DNA from 2 places in the Paenibacillus wuxiensis genome. Region 2 is predicted to be linked to the other one. Evidence: predicted binding sites of a transcription regulator. Region 2 holds the regulator's gene; the other holds the start of a gene.

Region 1 (9,917 bases), on a different contig from region 2:
GCTCATAAATAATGCCAGAATGTCATCACCGCCTGAAGCGCCTCCATGACGCAGCACGAGACCTGCTCCAAGTCCTGTCAACAATCCAGATAGAACAGCTGCAAGCACCATATTACCGCCTAGATTCATATTCCATGGCGAAAAGCGCTCGCACATCTCGTACGTTAACGAGAACACTCCTGTTGCAATTGCCGTATTCATAATGAATGTCCGCCCTTTCAAAAACCAGGCAGCAATAAATACCGGAACATCCATGCATAACACGGTCAGCGCCGGCGACCAATTAAACGTATACTTGCCAAGCAGCGCTAAACCAACAAACCCGCCTTCAGCCAAATGATTCTGAAAATTAATGTGATAATAACTGAAAGCCAACAACATTGATCCTACCATCATCCAAAAAATCTTACGTAATTGTTCGTTCCCCATCTTCGTAACCTCTCGTTTCGTAATGTAGCCCTTCGACTAACCGAGAGGAGACGGATAGGGGTTCCTATCCTTCGAACCATCATAATTCACGCATCCTTCTCGTGTCAGTCTCCGTCATAGCGACAATTGACAAATCAACGAGAAGAAGCTAGATGTAAGAAAGATCATAACGTTTCCAGACTGTCCTTTGGGGTTTCATCCTTCGGGGACGCATTGGTATCCTGATCCTTTCTTGTTTTGTCTTTTGTATTGCTTTACTGATTGTATTATACCATAATGTATATTCCCTCTAAACCAATCCCATTCTGCAAATATCGCTGTCGTTCGGATTTATTTGCAATGAACTGCTCCGAGCTTGGCATAGTCCTAGTTAAGATCGATATCCTCCCTGATTTCCTCCGAATTACTCACAAATTGGACACTTTTACATTTCATTTTTCAATTTTGTCCTATTCGTTGTTGCGTTCCTCTTCTGTTACTCCTCTATTTTTTCATCATGTTCATAAAGCTATCATATTTAGTGTGCGCGAGATCACATTGTGACGAATATCACATCTATAAAATAACAGCATAAACACTGTGATGCCGCATGCATTCGTTCATAATCTACTGCGCATCGTATGATCGTCATTAATAAGGAGGAAACTCTTATGTTACAACCTCGCACGATTGAAATTGTGAAATCTACAGTTCCTGTATTAGCTGAGCACGGCTCTCAAATTACAACACGCTTCTATCAGCTCTTGTTCAGCAATCATCCAGAGCTGCTTAATGTATTCAACCATGCCAATCAACGACATGGCAAACAGCAGATGGCACTTGCCAATGCGGTCTATGCCGCTGCAGCGAATATTGACCGATTGGAGACAATCTTGCCAGTCGTACGCCAAATTGCCCAGAAGCACCGGGCACTTAACATCAAGCCAGAGCACTATCCAATTGTCGGCAAGCATCTTCTGCTTGCTATCAAGGATGTACTAGGCGAAGCTGCTACTGATGACATTATTGAAGCCTGGGCAGAAGCATATGGCGTTATTGCCGACGTATTTATTCAGGTAGAGGCAGAAATGTACCAGGAAGCCGAACAGCAAATCGGCGGCTGGTCAGATGTGCGACGCTTCCTCGTTGTCCGCAAAGTGGAGGAAAGCGACATGATCACCTCCTTCTACTTGAAGCCTGAGGATGGACAGCCAATCTCCTCCTTCCTTCCTGGCCAATATTTAACGGTTCGGGTTCAGCCGGAGGGACATGAAAATACCCATTATCGCCATTACAGCTTGTCCCAAGCCCCTCAATCCGATACTTACCGCATTAGCATAAAGCGCGAGAGCGGCGGCGAACATGCACCTGCCGGCATCGTCTCCACCTATCTGCATGACGAGGTGCAAGTAGGTGATGTCATCGAAGCGACTGCACCTGCTGGCGATTTCACGTTGAAGCCAGGTACGGCCCCAGTTGTGCTGATTGGCGGCGGTGTTGGGCAGACACCTCTTCTCAGCATGCTGCACACGCTGGCGGCAGCAGAACCGAAGCGGGATGTCTATTCGATTCAGGCTTCGCGCAATCAAGCGGCGCATGCTTTTGGTCAAGAAATGAATGATCTAGCCGCTCAGCACAGCCATATCCATACTTTCTTCTGTTATGAGAAAGGCAGCGAGGCAGAAGCTTCTGTTCACACCGGCTTCGTGGACGCGCAGTGGCTTAGCTCCATCGTTCCCGCTTCCGTATGGGAGGATGCGGACATTTACTTCTGCGGCCCAGAACCATTCATGAAAGCCATCTATCGAGCAGTGAAGCAGCTTGGGGTTTCTCCTGAGCGTATTCATTACGAATACTTTGGCCCAGCAGGTTCCTTAGAAGTTTAAACCGCAATGACGACAGAAGGGACACTTCTTGCGCTCAGCAAGGGTGTCCCTTCTTCATGTTCGTTATCCGAATCTCTCAACATTCTCTATATACATCTGCGGGAATTAGAATACTTTTTTCAGTTCCCGCTCTTCCTTCAAAATCTCTACAGCCTCCCGGAAGCGCAAGGAGTGCACGACTTCCCTCTCACGCAGGAACTTCAATCCATCCTGCAAGTCGACATCATCCGTCATGTCGATTAACCATTGATACGTAGCACGCGCCTTCTCTTCTGCCGCAATATCCTCATACAGATCCGCGATCGGGTCGCCCTTGGCCTGTATGTAGGTCGCCGTCCATGGATCACCAGCCGCATTGCTGTAGAACAGCGCTTTCTCATGCGCTACAAAATGTGGCCCCAGCCCTGCATCTTCCAGTTGTCGCGGTGTTGCATCCTTCGTCAGCTTATATACCATCGTGGCGATCATTTCGAGGTGAGCAAATTCCTCGGTCCCAATATCCGTCAACAGCCCAATTACTTTATCTGGTATCGTATACCGTTGGTTCAAGTAGCGCAGCGCCGCTGCCAGCTCTCCATCCGCCCCCCCATATTGCTCCATCAACAGCTTCGCCATGCGAGGATCACACTTGCTGACACGTACTGGATATTGCAGCTTCTTCTCATAGATCCACAATTCCGCATCCCCTCCTGTCCATCAAGTTATTTGCCGCCTGACGACACACTGCTAAACCTGCCATGGCCAAGGCGTGGTAGCCCATGTAAATGGACAGCCCGAATAAGAATGGCCGAAGTTCATAAGCGGGCCATACTGCTCTTGGAACTGATGGGCAACCTTCATTCGCTCACTAACGTAGTAATTGAACTGCTGAATCGCCTGCAGATCTCCCGGATGAGTGTCCAAGTACAGATTCAGCTCCAATAATACGAAGTCGATTACTTGCAGCTGCTCCAAGCTTCTGCGGTATTCCTCGGTTTGATAAGGATGTACACTCATCGTCAAGCTTCTTCCTCCCCTCGCTGGTTTCTGCGGGAATGGTACGGGCTGTATAGGGCAGGCCATAAGGTTCCACAGCGTAGTGCCTGCGCAGGTGGAAACTGTGGGAGATTAGGCGGCTGGAACGTGATGAACTGGTTGATGGGTACGACAAAGACGGAATAAGGCAGTGGCGGACAGGGGTCACACGGACTTCGGAACGGGAAAAATACACGCTCCTGCGGCACAGCCTGTTCCGTCGGACAACAGCCGCTTCTCTCTTGCTGTCCAACCGGAGGCAGATCTTCTGAAGCTAAATTTCGCTGTAATTCGTGTTCCATGACACTCTTTACGCCTCCTTGCATTCATGTTCGCATTTACTCGATCTCTTACTTGTATGTGAGAGTAGGAATGTCCCATGTACATAATTTAAGCCAAGATGTGACAGATCTGCTTCTCTGTACACCTTGGCTTTGTTGGCGGTATAGGAATGAATGTCAAATGATAAAGAAAGAGTGTTGAGCTTCGTTTCTGTCGCTTACGATACAATCCCTTTGTTGGTGATGCCGTATATCGCTTGCTGTTCGCTAAATCTTTGCACCGTATCCCGGAAGCTCATGCCGATTCGTTCCAAGAGCCTGCATGAGGCCTTGTTCGCAGCTTGTGTTTCGGCGATCACTTCAGGCAATCCTAGTCCGCGAAATGCGTAATCAATCACTGCTGTAACTGTCTCTGCCGCATATCCAGAGCCCCACCATTCAGGCAGGAGCTCATAAGATACCTCCGTACTAACGCCATCATGGTGCCTATCCAGAGAAATCAACCCGATAAACGCATTCGTTTGCTTTTCTCTAATGATCCAGAACGAGGCTCCTTCCTGAGAAGCAAGCATTCTGCGGAAGCTGCCTGTAATCGCCTCTTCCTCTGTCCATGCCCCGCCCAGATATTTGCGTACCTCCTCGTTCACATACAGCCGTCTTACATTATCATAGTCACTTGCTTGCAGCTTGGTAAGTGTACAACGTTTCGTCTCAAGCAACATATAGCCCTCCGATATGATTATAGGATTCAAAATGATCCTCCTATTAAAGCACACTTGGGTGGCATTTGAAATCCCATCCTATATCTTTATTTACATAGATCTATATCTACACCGGCACGAGCCCTCACGGCACAGCGCTTGTCAGCTTCAAATAGTTCGCGCATGTTTATGTAATTCCTAAGCATGCATGTTATCCATTCTACCCGTGTTGACCCTGACGAAGAAGCCGATTTACTGTTTCCCGCCGCACACCAATAAATTGGCCGATTTCTTCTTGTGTCAATAATTCGGTAATAGGCATCGTATCCGCATAGCTTCTCAGCCATGCTGACAACAGCTCTAGTCGTTCATTCGGTGTCCCGATAGTCAAATGATCAATGCGCTGCTGCATGAAACGCAGCTTATCTTGAAGCAGCTTCGCAACATCCAGCGCCTTGTCCGGCTGCTGCCGCAAGCCTTCATACCACTCCTCAGCCGGAATCCGTTCCACGACCGTCTTAACCATCGCGATCGCTGTTCCGTGACATTCCTTCGGCGTGATTAAGGAATGATGCGGGACGATTTCGCCCGTGTATACGAGGTTGAACAAAATAATATTGCCGTTTTCATGCAAGCGTGTAACCTTGCACAGCCCGCTTATAATGCGGTACAAATACGTTCCTGGATCTCCTTGTCGAAATAAAACTTCTCCCCGATGCAGTGTCATAATCATTTTTGCTGCCCCCCTAATTGCCGTTCCGTCTATGAATGCTGCCGCATTCGCACGTATGTTGTACCTATTGTACCGATTTCTCACCCTTTTGACCACGTTTGGTTGTTGAAATGCGAATGTTTGTTCGGTATTATGGATATAATAAGAACAAGGGTTCCCCTTCTGTTCTTTTTAAATAGATGTCTCATGCCTCACACGACATGAGGCCATGCATATGGCACACACGCGATATATACAAGGAGGAAGAACGCGCATGGGCACACCATTCGCATCGAACGGCTCTCCCCCCCACAACGGAGAAGATGCCTACATTGTCAAGCAATATATTATTCAAACGCTAATCTTGGATGTGCTGGAACGCGACATTGAACGGATTGGAGCCTCTAATTTGAAGATGGCCGACATCTACACACAATGTCTAAGACAAGCGCAAGATAATGTTTCTCTCGATTTGTACCGCCTACGCAAACAGTTTCGCAACCGCGGCATTAAAGTGTATGAGGAGGAACGGCTTGAACATGGGATTCGTGTCCAATACGTATGCCGAGGCTATCAACATTCGTTCTACATGCTGCGCGGCTTGATTCGTGCAGAGGTGAAGAACCGCATGCAGGCTTACTTGAACATTGCCGCCTCCCAAGCTTCGAATCCAGACACAAGTATGGGCAGTCCCCTTTCTCGGCACCAATAGGTTTACAGCCCCATATTCACCGCTGCCTCATCCTCATCTTATCCACTTCCTCAGAACAATGCCCCTTGGTTAAGGACGGAGCAGCCGCTCTTCTGATGCTTGCTAAGGGGCATTTCTGATCACGTGCTTTCCCAGCATCGTCAATGAGACAGCCCGCAGAATTCACTGCATCCTCGAACCTTCGATTGTTGGAGTCTATCCCCTATTAACGCTGTGGATGAATACACAATGGAAAAGATAAAAACCTGTTGAGGATTTCTCAACAGGCTAACCAGTCCCGAGTTGGGGAAATTGGCATTCTTCGTTATGGCTTTGTCAGGCTTAGAAGTCAAATTAGGCTCAGGTGCTCTCTTTCTTCTTCTCTTGACTCGATTAATAACGCGGCTCTATTTCAACTAAGTTGCTTAATTTAGTGGTAAGTCTGTCCGTGTATCGAGCTAACCTTCTGCTTATCTCCATCTTCATGTACTCTTTCGTTATATGAAAACTATCCTCATAGCCATGGTACGCATAGTGTAATATCATTGTACTATCATGCTTCTCTTCATCTACAATACGAATTTCTTTTTTCAACATCTCCTGTCTTCTTTTGGACAGGTCGGTAGAGATATCATTTGCAAGGATTTGAGCAGCCTTGGTATACAGAGATTTCAATGTCTCAGAGGATCCCTTCATTTCGTGAATTTTCTTAGTTACCATCGTACACATCACCGAAAGTAGAACATAATCGCGCATTAATTCAATATCTTCCCTCTTTGGCTGGTTTAACTCCCCGCTTGACGTATCACTATGCCTTCTCAACAGAGCCTCCCGATGTTGCGGTAACATCATCCGGCTGGACTCCCAAAGACCATTCTTTTCGAGCTTTTTACTCATTTATAATGCCCCCCGATTTTCAGGGATCTCTCTACCGCTTGACCTGCATAGGTAAGAGAAGAAGCTCTGATAATTGCCGCATTGCCATATCGATCCTTAATCATATCCGTCACCTTATCCAGTGCTCTAGCTCTGACTTGATCTTCAAAGAGCGTTAGTTGATACTGCTGGTCATCTTCCAATGTGCTTAGCATAACACCTACACGACGTACAGGCATTCGATCCCAATATTGATAAAAAATTCGCTTGACCATATCAAATACTTTATTTGTATGATTCGTCGGATCCGGCATTTTCATTTGGCGTGAGAATCCTGTGGGCGCTTCATACGGGCTGCACATGCAGCTTACGGTTACGACCCAGCCCATATACCCTTTTATCCGACAATCTCGGCAGACTTCCTCCGTCAACTCCAACAGGATAGTATCGATCTCCGTAGAATGCACATAATCCCTGGGCAGGGTCATCATGTGACCAATCGATTTGGGAGGTGTTTGAAATGTACCCGGTGTTACCGGACTATCATCCAAGCCGTTCGCAGTTCGCCACATCACCTCGGCATGAATATCCGACTGTTTGCCGAATCGAGCTCGAAATTTATTTTTGAGCTGGGGCAATGGAGTTCTCGCAATATCCCCAATCGTAACTATCCCTAGTTTCGCAAAATGCTTGCACATTCGAGATCCAACACCGAACATTTTATGAACGGGCTCTTTCCACAGCATGGTGGGAACGTCGGATGGATGCAAAGTAAAAATACCGCTTTTATTTTTTTTGGCCCAAATATCCGTTGCCGTCTTAGCCAATATTTTATTGGTACCGATCCCGATTCGAATCCGCACCCCTGTCTGGAGCATTACCCGTTTCTGGATTTCCTTCGCAATGGTGATTGGATCACCAAAAATGGATTGACTGGCTGTCACATCCAAAAATTGTTCGTCAATACTAAACACTTCAACCAAATCCGTAAACTCTTCATAAATCTGAGTAATCATCAATGAAACATCGATATAATGCTGCATACGAGGACGCATAATGATGAGATCGGGGCATTTCTTGAGTGCTTCACCCAACCGTTCGGCTGATGTCACACCAAAACTTTTAGCGATCGGGCACGCGGCCAGAATAATCCCTGAACGACGTGTAGGGTCACCAGCTACTGCTACTGCTTTATTTTGATATTCTGGATGATCTGCTTTTTCTACACTTGCGTAGAAGCTTTCGCAATCGGCCAAAAATATTACCCTTTCCCTTTTCTGACTCACATTAAAGCCCTCCAATAGTTATAAATCATATTACATACACAATCACAAAATAAGAACGTATATTCCTATTGTATGACGAACGTACATTCGTTATGCAAGTAATTGGCTGCCCGCCACATCCAAATGCTGTTCATCCATACGGGGCTAAACAACAATAAGGTCTGCACATTTACTAATGACTTCGCCAAGCCGAGCCACTCCGCTGTATGACACCATGCTTCTTAGTTGTAGGGCAAGCTGCCAGTGCGATACCAGCACGACGAGCAGGATCGCCTACTACAACTAGCAGACGATCCTTGTATTCAGGGTGTGAAGCCTTCCCCACACTCGCATAGAACGATTGACAATCTGCCAACATAATAACTCGTTCTCATGATTTATTCGGTTTGCCATCCACACATCCTTCACCCCACCGAGAACATTTGTTCTTATATACACAGAATACCGAACATATATTCTCTTTTCAACAGGGATATTTTGAAAATTTGGATCGAATAGCGTCGAGCAGGTAAGGATCTACTGCGGATGGCGTATAACTCCAAATTCACGCTGAATGTATGTAAAGTTTAAGTCGTTTCATGTGACTGAGGGATCACCTCACGGGAAGGAAGAGAATGTGATATGATGAGATCACCATAGGATAGAACGGACAAGAGAGGAAGACGTAACGTGTGTGGACGATATACATTAACCGTGACCATTGAACAGCTAATGGCGCACTATCTGCTTGATTCAGGAGCCCTCGTGCCCTTCCATGAGCCGCGCTACAATATTGCGCCGAGCCAGCAAGTACCTGCTCTGATTCATGATGGTACGAAGCTGCGGCTTGGACCGCTTAAGTGGGGCCTCATTCCAGCTTGGGCGAAGGACGAGAAGTTCGCTGCACGAACAATTAATGCGCGCGCCGAAACCGTTCGGGACAAGCCCGCCTTCCGCCTCCCATTCCAGCGGAAGCGGTGCATTATACCAGCAGACAGCTTCTATGAATGGAAACGAAATCCAGATGGAACGAAGCAGCCTATGCGTATTAGACGCACTGATGGCGGTATTTTCAATATGGCAGGATTATATGACACATGGGTCAATCCCAATGGGGAGAAAATCAGCACCTGCACGATCATCACGACGACTCCGAACGAGCTGATGGAGCCGATTCATGATCGAATGCCGGTTATTTTACCAGAGGATCAGCTGTCATTCTGGCTTGATCGCCGAATGACCGACACTGGGAAGCTTCAATCCGTTCTCCTTCCCTATCCGTCTAAGCTAATGGAGGTCTACCCTGTCAGCGCTAAGGTGGGGAATACACGAGTGGACGATCCCTCCTGTATCGATCAGATAAGCGAGCAGCACCAAGAGGAGACACCAGACAGCGTCCCCCCTACCTTATTTACGCTATAAACCTATCGCTAGCATATAGCAGTATCACGCCATGCTCCTTCATCTCGCAATCGCGCACCTTAGAGCATCCGATACTCCGATGCTCATTCAATACGAGGCTGATGGAGTTCCCCGGAGAAATTCCGCCAGGCGTCCCCGCTGCAGAGCATGGTGACGGAAGTGCATATCCACAAGCAAGTACCATTCCATCGCACTCAAGTAACCGAAGCCTGGATGCATCGTTCTATGATGCTCTGGAATCGAAGCTATAACAGGTTCAAGTTCGTTCATGCGCCGCAGTACTGCCTGCATGCCTTCTACAATCTCCTCCTTGCTGGCGGGTTGAGGTGGCGTATATTCTGGAGAGGCTGGCACCTTCACACGAATAGGAGGGATGCTCCCAGCCGCGAAGACCACACTGCCCTGCTGCGTCTTCTCCAACTGGTCACTGCTAGCTGCATCTGCAGTCATGTCGCGGCATACTTCCACCTGACGAAGCTGCATAAAGAGCGCAGAGCGGATCAAATGCATATAGACCTGCCCGAGCGACCACTCCTCCTCGCTTGGCTTGCGTGTAATCTCCTCCATATTGTAAAGATCAAGCTCTTGCACAACCTGCTTCACTGATTCCTCTAGGCTTAACAGTGACTGATGCGGGGTCATATTTGTCATTAGTAAAGCT
Region 2 (9,917 bases):
TATAAAACTAATCCATCGTATTCGGGGCTAATCCGATTCTTGGTAAATTTCCGCGTCAATGCCGCACCGCCAACAAGAATCGGCACATCGATTCCAGCTGTTCGCAAGTCTTGTGCGGTTATGACCATCTGCTGTGCAGACTTCACAAGCAAGCCCGACAGACCGATTGCATCTGGCTTCTCCTTGCGATAGGCTTCGATCAATTGATCTGGCGGAACCTTGATACCAAGGTTGACGATTTCATACCCATTATTCGATAAGATGATTTCAACTAGATTTTTGCCGATATCATGCACATCGCCCTTGACCGTTGCGAGTAGAATTTTCCCTTTAACAGCAGACTCGTTCTTCTCCATATGGGGTTCCAAGAAGCTTACCGAAGCCTTCATGACTTCTGCACTTTGGAGCACTTCCGCAACGATGAGCTCATTGTTGTTGAACAGTCTTCCGACCTCCCCCATTCCTTCCATTAACGGACCATTAATGACCTCAAGCGGCGAGTACTTCTGAAGCGCCTCCGTTAAGTCAGGAACAAGACCTTCCTTCGTGCCTTCTACTACATATGAAGCTAACCGCTCTTCAAGCGGCAGGTTGCTAGTCTTTTCTTTCTTCTCGACTTTACGGTTGCGGAACGCAGCTACGAATGCAGCCAGTGTATCATCGTTTGTGTCGTACAATAGATCTTCCGCAAGCTTGCGTTCATGTTCTGGGATGGATGCATAGCGTTCCAACTTCTCCGTATTGACGATCGCGTAATCCAATCCAGCCTTCGTGCATTCATATAGAAAGACGGAATTCAATACTTCACGCCCAGCCTCAGGCAAACCGAACGAGATATTACTGATTCCTAGAATCGTTTGAACCTTTGGAATGGTCTCCTTAATGAGGCGAATCCCTTCCACTGTTTCTTTTGCAGAACCAATATATTGTTCATCGCCCGTCCCAACTGGAAACACGAGTGGGTCGAAGATAATGTTTTCAGGCTGTATACCATAATCATTTACAAGGATGTCGAAGGATCGCTTCGCCACCTCAAGTTTATCTCCACGCGTAATCGCTTGACCACGTTCATCAATCGTACCTACAACCAAGGTGGCACCATAACGATGAACAAGCGGTACGACGTGGTCGAATTTCTCTAGTCCGTCCTCTAAGTTAACAGAGTTAATAATCGCTTTCCCTTGTGAATACTTCAACGCCAGTTCCAATACCTTGGCATCTGTCGTATCTATGACGAGCGGTGCCTTAACCTTCTTTACAACTTCCTGCAGAAATTCCTTCATATCAAGAGCTTCGTCGCGATCTGGATCCTGAACGCATACATCGATGACATGTGCTCCATTTTTCACCTGTGCACGTGCGACTTCAGCGGCTTCTTCGATTTTACCTTCAGCGATCAATCGCTTGAATTTGCGCGAGCCGAGAACATTTGTACGTTCCCCTACCATATATGGGCGGCTCTCATCTTCCACATATACCGTCTCAATCCCGGATACAGCCGGAGGATGTTCGCCGAATGCAGTACGTGGAGCATATTCGAGCAATGTCTCTCTTAGTACGCGAATATGTTCAGGTGTTGTTCCACAGCATCCCCCTGCAATATTCAGCCAGCCCTGCTCAGCAAAGGTTGCGATTTTGCGGGCAAGCGATTCTGGTGATTCATGATAGTGACCATTCTCATCGGGAAGCCCTGCATTTGGATAGCAACTGATCGCAGAGTTCGCGATGGAAGCAAGGGTACGCAAGTGATCGCGCATGAATTCCGGCCCAGTCGCACAGTTTAATCCGATCGAGATTGGCTTTAAATGCTCTAGAGAGATGTAGAATGATTCAATATTTTGACCAGCAAGCGTTGTCCCCATCGGCTCGATCGTCCCCGATATCATGAGCGGCAGCGTGATTCCCGTAGACTCGAATGCCCGTTGAATCGCGATCGAACCCGCCTTAACATTCAACGTATCCTGTGAAGTCTCCAATAGGAGCGCATGAACGCCTGTTTCAATAAGCGCGACTGCCTGTTCATAATAGCTGTCAATTAACTCATCAAATGTTACCCCGCCGGTAACCGATAAAGTCTTCGTCGTCGGCCCCATAGCACCGGCAACGAAACGCGGCCATTCTGGTGTGCTGTATTTTGCAGCTGCCTCGACAGCAAGCTTCGCCGCGGCAACGTTCAACTCACGTGCTTGATCAGCAATATCATAATCGGCAAGCACGATACTGGTAGCCCCGAACGTATTCGTCTCTAAAATGTCTGCGCCCGCTTCTAAATATTGTTCGTGTATTCTAGAAATGACATCTGGACGTGTCAGGACTAACATCTCATTGCACCCATCCAATTGTTCGCCTCCAAAGTCCTGTGGCGTTAAATCGGCTTGCTGGATCATCGTGCCCATTGCACCGTCTAAAATGAGAATGCGTTCTTGTAGTTGTTCCTGTATCGTTCTCGTTTTCATCGCTCTGCCCACCCTCTGTCTTAAACGTTAAACCCTAGTTTAGCAGATGTGATCCGATTAGAAAAGACTCATGAATGAGTCATCGTAAAATGTTTCTTGCCCAAACATTTCCTCTGTACTATAATTAAATAAATAAATCGCATTGGGAAACGAGGGATTTTGCAAATGGCACAGGTACGTATCCGAAACACGAACGAAATCATAAGTGGCGAAGAAAACGTTCGTTCTTTCCTATCAGCGCAAGGAGTGCTGTATGAACACTGGGATCCGAACAAACTTGCCCCATCTTTGCGTGATAAGTACGTACTATCCGATGAAGAGAAGCAAGCCATTTTAGACACGTATGAAGGAGAAATCCGTGATTTGGCTGAAAGACGGGGCTATCGTACGTGGGATTTGATTTCTTTATCAGACGCTACTCCCAATATCGAAGAGCTGCTAAAGAAATTTGAACAGGTTCACACGCACACAGAAGACGAAGTAAGAGCTATTACGGCCGGAAATGGTATTTTCATAATTAAGGGAAGCGACGACATTGGTTATATGGATGTTGAATTGGAGGCTGGGGATGTAATTTCCGTCCCTGAAGAAAAGCCGCACTACTTCACTCTGATGGATAATCGTCAAATTGTTGCAGTTCGACTCTTCATTGAAACAGAAGGATGGATCGCGCATCCGTATTCGGATCCTACTTTCCAACAGGCGTAATTCCTGAATCATCGGAATCATAATCGATAAAAAACGTCCCATTACTGATATTAAGAGGGGCAGCCCCACAAGATCCCGATTTGGATCCTCTGAGGCTGCCCCTTCTTCGCATAAATTCTTGTTATGTATTTAGATTCTTATTTTACAGTAAATTGCTTCTTCGGCATCGAGTGCATGTCACGTGCAGTCACATGAGAAATGACCGTGTAGGTACCAGCCTTATCAAACGTTTTCTCAATCTGATACGTGCCATCTTTCGTGAGCTTCCCCTCAATCTTCTCGTGGTCAGCCCCATCCAGCCACAACTCGAACTCTACTTTATCTGCATCATCTACCGCTTTCTCTTCTTGTGTGACCTGTGCAGAGATGGTGACAGCTTCATTGATTTTGACTTCTTCCGGCACTTGCAAGTTTACCTTAATCATTGCTGGCATCTCATTTTTGCTGTCCTGTTTATCACTGGAGCCATGACCTGCATGTCCTTCATGACCACCACCTGCTGACGAGCTATTTCCACAACCGGCTAATAGCATTGCTCCTATTGCCATTGTTAGTACGATTAATTTACTCTTATTGTTGAACATAATCGTCGTTCACTCCTCAACTGTATCCTAGATTTATCGTATCACATTATAGACAGCATTCTCCAATTCCTCATGACTCCATTGGGCTATAATGAGCATCATTGTGTGACGATCCTATGACATTTGTCACATTTACCCTTGTAGTTTCATGTGGAGGGTAATCAAATCAAGGCACTCACACTAATCTTGCCAACACCTTGCGAAGATTACCGTATATCAAAAAGGCCTGTGTTCCCACAGGCCTCTTTGTCATACACGCGGAGTAAGTAATTACATTCCCGCCGATTTATGATTCCTTCGAATTTATCTCATCAATAATTTGCTCAATTTCACGCAAGCTTGCAATCGTATATTCAGGGTGAATATTGCCAGACAATTCAACGCCTTTGCGGTTCAGCCACGCATGATGCATGCCAACATTCTGCGCGCCTAGAATATCCGTCGTTAATTTGTCGCCAATCATGATCCCTTCATGCGGTTCGATGCCGAGCAATGACATCGTGTGCTTGAACAGCTCTGGATCAGGCTTCCCTTGTGGATGATGTCCAGAGATAACGATATGATCGAAATAGGATAGAAGCTCACGCTCTCCATTCAGCTTCTCCTGCTGCAAATCAGGCGATCCGTTCGTTAACAACAATAGAGGATATTGCGCAATCAATTGTCGCAGCACCTCATAAGTCTCATCGTACACATACGAACGAGAACGACGTTCACTCATAAATCGCTCCGCCAGCTCGGCACCTAATGCATCATTAGGTTGACCAGCGGCTTGAAGACCTTGTGTCCATGCAGATTGTCGATACATCGGCGCAAGCTGTTCCAACAATCGAAATTCAGGATGTTCTCCCTCCGCGAATCTCCCCCACAGCGCTTCAAAGGGATTAATCCCAATATTCTGTGTGAAAGGATAAGTCTCATAAGAGGCAAACAATTCACGAGCAGCTTGACGAACGAATGCTTCCAATTGTTCTGCATTGACCCCAGTCTTATCTTGCGCGTATTTACAAGTTGCAGCAAAAGCTTCCTCAACACAACGCTCATCCCATAACAAAGTATCATCCAGGTCGAACAGTACAGCACGAATAGCCAAGTTTCATCTCTCCCATCACAGCGACAATGATAACGAATCCTCTATATCGGATTTCTCTATTTTTTCGAGTCTTTCTTCGATGTATCTTCGAATTCAATCTTATGTTGATTTGCAAAGGAACGAAGACGTTCCCCCATTGCATTCGTATCATAACGATTCAGCACTCGCGAGAAAATCCAATTCGCACCTTTCCCCGTGTGTTCAATAACAACATAACCAGGTTGGATCGCAATTTTCTTCATATCCTTTGCAGAGAGAGTACGGAGACGATTCCAGCGAATCGTAGATACCTCACCTGCTCCAACACGAAGAAATGGTCTTCTCAGGAATAATATAATCCCCAATCCGACGTAACACACGATTGTGATCCAATATAGAGTTGGATATTGATTGTCCGTAATGATACCGCCCAACAATCCATACATAATGGCGAAGGCGATCAAAGCGATTGGCATAATGAAGTTGCGTCCTTTAAACTCTTCGTGCGCAGGCTTGCCAGCAGCGAACGTCGGCTTGCCTTGCTTCATTCGCTGTTTGTTTAACTTTTCACTATTTTGACGGACTTTACGTTCCCAACTGCGAGACATGAATTCGCAACCCCCTGTATAGTAAACGAATAATGTGAATCCATCGTTATCGATGAAGGTTCATTTAATGAACGATCCCGTTCGATCCAGAGTTATCTGTTCCTTCTTCATCTTCTACATAGCGAATAGTGTCTAATTGATTGCGTACCTGCTTGCGGAATAGAACCAAATATTCCTCGCGCAGTTTCGCGCGTTCTTCCATTTCCTCATCGCTCAGCCCAACTGTCTTATGTTTGCGGGCCAATTCATTAATTCGTGCAATAAGCTTGTCGATATTCATCAGGTACCTCCATGTGTGTAAGCATATGTTCTACTTTGACATGGAGGTAACAGCTTGTCAAGCAAGCAGCAAGAAAGCTTTTATATCGCAAAAAAGAGGCCTCTTCGGGCCTCCAACCTTCTGCTCTTATGTATCGGAATGCAAAGCTTCTCAACCGTAAATTCGACAATGACCCCGACTCATCGGATCGGAACGAGCAATACTTCTCCTGCCGGTAAGATATCACCTTTCAATTGATTCATCTCAACGATTTCATATATAAACTGACGCGTATCCGTATGTTCTGGCTTATAAGAGGATGCAATCCCCCAGAGTGTATCTCCAGGCTGAACAAGTACGCGCTCCACAGCAGCTCCATTTACAATTTCCGTTTGGCTATCATCCATGCCAAGCGCTTGAACAATGCTTCCACAAGTAATGAACAACAATACAATCAGGCTCATGATGAATCGAACACGTAAAGGAAACAAACGCTTCTTCTGAATAGGTTGTGAAGCTGTTGTCGACACCTTATAGATTGAACGATATGTTGTATACATCATAAATGACTCATCTCCCAAACACTTGTTCTGTTATCTTGTATAATTTAATCTAACACGAACACACGTTTGAGTCAATGTTTTTTTAGAACGTTCGTTCCCCTTTTTATATTATCGAAAAATAAGCATTTAGCCTCATTTAACTTTCTCTTGTTTCTCTCTCGTAATTTACGAACTTCTCACAATCTTTTTCTGCAGAATCTTTAGAACTTATGTTTGTACGAACGGAGGTTCTGTGGTATAATTTTGTCAAAAGAGTATTCATTGGAGTTGATACCCTTGTCTAAAATATCAAGTCGTCAACAAGCTATCCTTGATTTTATACGTGATGAAGTTCGAGCTAAAGGTTATCCGCCTTCTGTTCGTGAAATAGGCGAAGCCGTTGGTCTAGCATCCAGTTCCACTGTTCACGGTCATCTTGATCGACTCGAGAAGAAGGGATTCATTCGCCGTGACCCTACGAAGCCTCGTGCTATTGAACTGCTTAGCCATGATCAATCTGAACGTTCAACAGACTTCTCTCGCTCCTTCGCACGCGTGCCGGTCGTTGGGAAAGTAACTGCAGGCGAGCCAATTACCGCAACAGAGAATATTGAAGATTACTTCCCTCTTCCTATGCATATGGTGGGAGATGACGAGAATGTATTCATGTTGTCGGTCATGGGTAACAGCATGATTGAGGCTGGTATACATAATGGCGACTTTGTCATCGTGCGTCAGCAGCAGACAGCGAACAACGGTGATATCGTTGTAGCCATGACTGAAGAAGATGAAGCAACGGTTAAGACATTCTATCGTGAGAAGGATCATATCCGCTTGCAGCCTGAAAATCCAACCTATGAACCGATTCGCTTACAGCATGTAACGATTCTGGGCAAAGTTATTGGTTTGTTCCGTGATTTTCATTAAGACATTACATTGATGCCTCGTTCTCTTCTTTTTAAGAAGGGAGCGAGGCATTTTTGCTTTCTCATTATTTCAACTCATTTGCTGAACAGTACCTGAACAATCTCATCTAGAAAAGAAGCAGTACCTTTCATTTGCAGGAGTGGCCTTATGAACAAGACCGGGTATAACGAAAACCCAATACGGAACACTTCTGTTTGCATCCATATTTGGCCTATTAAGTTGGAAGTTAAAATTAACGCTCTTTTCTATTCATAAAATTCGACTTTCTCTCCTTATCTTCACCGTAACAACCTCACCACTGTCCACTCTTATGAACCCTATTCGTTCGAGAGATTTATACCACATCGAATATATACACACATCAACTTTAGCAATAAATATTTATTGTATAACAATAATTTTTTATTGACTAAAAGCATGTATTTGAATAGGATAATACCTAATGATACACCTCGTATAACTGTTCAAAATTCATTTTCACGAACACAAGGTAGGAGATAACTATGAATAACTTTTTCAAACTAAAATCATTCCTCAATTTTGGCTGGCACCAGGCAATGTCCTGCTTGTTCCCCGCTTATATTTTCGCGATGTTGGCACTCACGAAGGTCATTGACATTCCATTCATGCATCGTTATGATTTCCTATTGCTTGTTTGTATCTTGGCGCAGGTTCTAATGATCCGGTTTGGGATAGAAACAATGGATGAATGTAAAGTAATCTGTATGTTCCATTTCATCGGTCTTGCACTTGAAATATTTAAAATCCACATGGGATCATGGGGCTATCCGGAAGACGGTTGGTCTAAAATACTGGGTGTTCCTCTATATAGCGGATTTATGTACGCAAGTGTGGCAAGTTACTTATGTCAAGCGTGGCGACGACTGCAGGTCAAGGTAAATCGATACCCTTCTGCTTGGTTAACGATTCCGCTAGGTGCGGCGATTTACTTCAACTTCATGACTCATCACTTCATTTACGATTTGCGTTGGGTTTTGATGATTTTGCTATTCGTCATCTTCTTTAGAACCTACGTGGAATATACCGTATTAGGCGTGACACGAAGAATGCCGATTGTTCTGTCGTTCGTCTTAATCGGATTTTTTATATGGGTGGCTGAAAACATCGGGACTTTCTTGGGCGCATGGTATTATCCACATCAGACGAACGGCTGGAATCTCGTAAAGTGGGGAAAATTCAGCTCATGGTTTTTGCTTGTGATCGTTTCCTTCATGATCGTCGCCCATCTGAAGCATGTAAAAGGAGGACACTTCAAGAGAAATAGTCATACTCGCTTCAATGAGTCGACATTTCAGAAGTAAAACACAACCTTTTAAATACAAAAGCAAAAAACCTAGAGCCCTAACAGCTCTAGGTTTTGTTACAGTATTCCTTGAATTGCTACTAAAAACTCATATAAGAAATACCCCGCGAACCCAAATAAAATCAGTCCTGCGATAATAGACATCCGCTTAATCATAGTTCGGCTCATTACTCTTCTCGTGGCAGCCACAATGGCAAGCAACCCAACATCATGGAGGAGGATACCAGCTAATATTCCTGCACCTACGATTAGAAATTTTGCCGGTTGTGTCGTATCATACGAATCAGATAGCACCGCACCAAAAACGGAAATCCAAAATACAAGATTACCTGGCGATATAGCGACGAGCAGTCCATTTCGGTAGGAACTGAAAAATGATGCATTTGGTTTATCGCCGGCCAATGTAATGCCTTGATCCGAGTTTTTGATGGAATCATAGCCTAAATAAATTAAAAAGCATGCTCCGATAAGCCACATAGGGATTTGAATAACAGGGATGGCAAGCACGGAAGCCAAGCCCATATATAAGGCAACGATTAATAAAAAGTCAATGGTCATCCCACCTAATCCAACAGCCCAGCCATGCATAAATCCCTTTTTCATCCCTTGCTTCGTCATTTCAACGGTCATGGCACCTACAGGCATTGCAACGGCAAGCCCCGCTAGTAAATACGTGAAGAAAAGATTCAATTTCCAACACTACTTTCTATATGTAATAGTTGCTAGCCAATATACACTATACTATATAAATACATAATATTATATATTTATGCATGACAAACTTGAAAATTTTAGGCAAGTTGACACATACTAAAAATGAACCCCTATTGATATGTATGTAAGAGGACGTAAATACTTCATCATATTTAACTACTCAAAAGCTCCATTTGAGTGCATTTCTTCATCCGATAAATTCTGAGGTGAATTCGTTACAATCGTTCCTGGGTGATCAGATAATGCACGTACATTAAATTCCTCACCTCGTTTATCCAACTCAACTGCAAATAATGTCATGTATTGATTTCGTTCCCATCGGTGAAACTTGCGTTCTATTTAAGTACACTATTTCATTCGAGTGATATAACTGAGCAAACAGCCAATATCCCTAACATGTAGGAAATTGGCTGTTTATCTTCTAAGGGTTGAATGTATAAAGTTAATACTCTATTGGGTACAACAAACAATCAGCTTAGAAATAGTTCATACTCATTGCATCACGTATTTCTAACATCGTTTCTTTTGCTACAAGGCGTGCTTTTTCTGTACCCGACATAAGAATTTCATCGACCTTTTTGGGATCGTTTTGATACATTCTTCTCCGTTCTCTCATTGGTTCAAGTAAATGGTTGATACTTTGCGATATCTTTCGTTTGCATTCCATACATCCAATCTGCCCCTTTTTACAACTTTCATAAATCTCATCGGAGCCTTCTTTAC

Evidence for each region. The regulator LexA, encoded in region 2, represses DNA repair genes until DNA is damaged. The targets are predictions, from matches to a motif close to CGAACATATGTTCG.
Region 1: a site for LexA is predicted at 5,137-5,150, ahead of ABN764_RS18700 (YhjD family protein). Genes of this name have one in related genera too.

Annotation. Positions count from the first base shown of each region.
Region 1 covers NZ_JBEFZI010000007.1:491,958-501,874, reverse strand. Annotated here, with positions in the region: gene ABN764_RS18735 (YitT family protein) at 1-429, opposite strand, end outside; gene hmpA (NO-inducible flavohemoprotein) at 1,080-2,294, shown strand; gene ABN764_RS18725 (manganese catalase family protein) at 2,400-2,969, opposite strand; gene ABN764_RS18720 (spore coat protein CotJB) at 3,021-3,290, opposite strand; gene ABN764_RS18715 (spore coat associated protein CotJA) at 3,293-3,610, opposite strand; gene ABN764_RS18710 (GNAT family N-acetyltransferase) at 3,808-4,341, opposite strand; gene ABN764_RS18705 (Crp/Fnr family transcriptional regulator) at 4,511-5,023, opposite strand; gene ABN764_RS18700 (YhjD family protein) at 5,277-5,714, shown strand; gene ABN764_RS18695 (YhjD family protein) at 6,087-6,590, opposite strand; gene ABN764_RS18690 (DNA polymerase IV) at 6,587-7,855, opposite strand; partial or broken gene ABN764_RS18685 (Y-family DNA polymerase) at 8,003-8,213, opposite strand; gene ABN764_RS18680 (SOS response-associated peptidase) at 8,525-9,256, shown strand; gene ABN764_RS18675 (DinB family protein) at 9,344-9,907, opposite strand.
Region 2 covers NZ_JBEFZI010000001.1:572,976-582,892, reverse strand. Annotated here, with positions in the region: gene metH (methionine synthase) at 1-2,456, opposite strand, end outside; gene mtnD (acireductone dioxygenase) at 2,622-3,164, shown strand; gene ABN764_RS02640 (FixH family protein) at 3,302-3,748, opposite strand; gene ABN764_RS02635 (HAD family hydrolase) at 4,035-4,841, opposite strand; gene ABN764_RS02630 (methyltransferase) at 4,898-5,428, opposite strand; gene ABN764_RS02625 (DUF896 domain-containing protein) at 5,493-5,708, opposite strand; gene ABN764_RS02620 (LysM peptidoglycan-binding domain-containing protein) at 5,888-6,250, opposite strand; gene lexA (transcriptional repressor LexA) at 6,527-7,156, shown strand; gene ABN764_RS02610 (DUF817 domain-containing protein) at 7,660-8,478, shown strand; gene ABN764_RS02605 (LysE family translocator) at 8,538-9,170, opposite strand; gene trpS (tryptophan--tRNA ligase) at 9,670-9,917, opposite strand, start outside.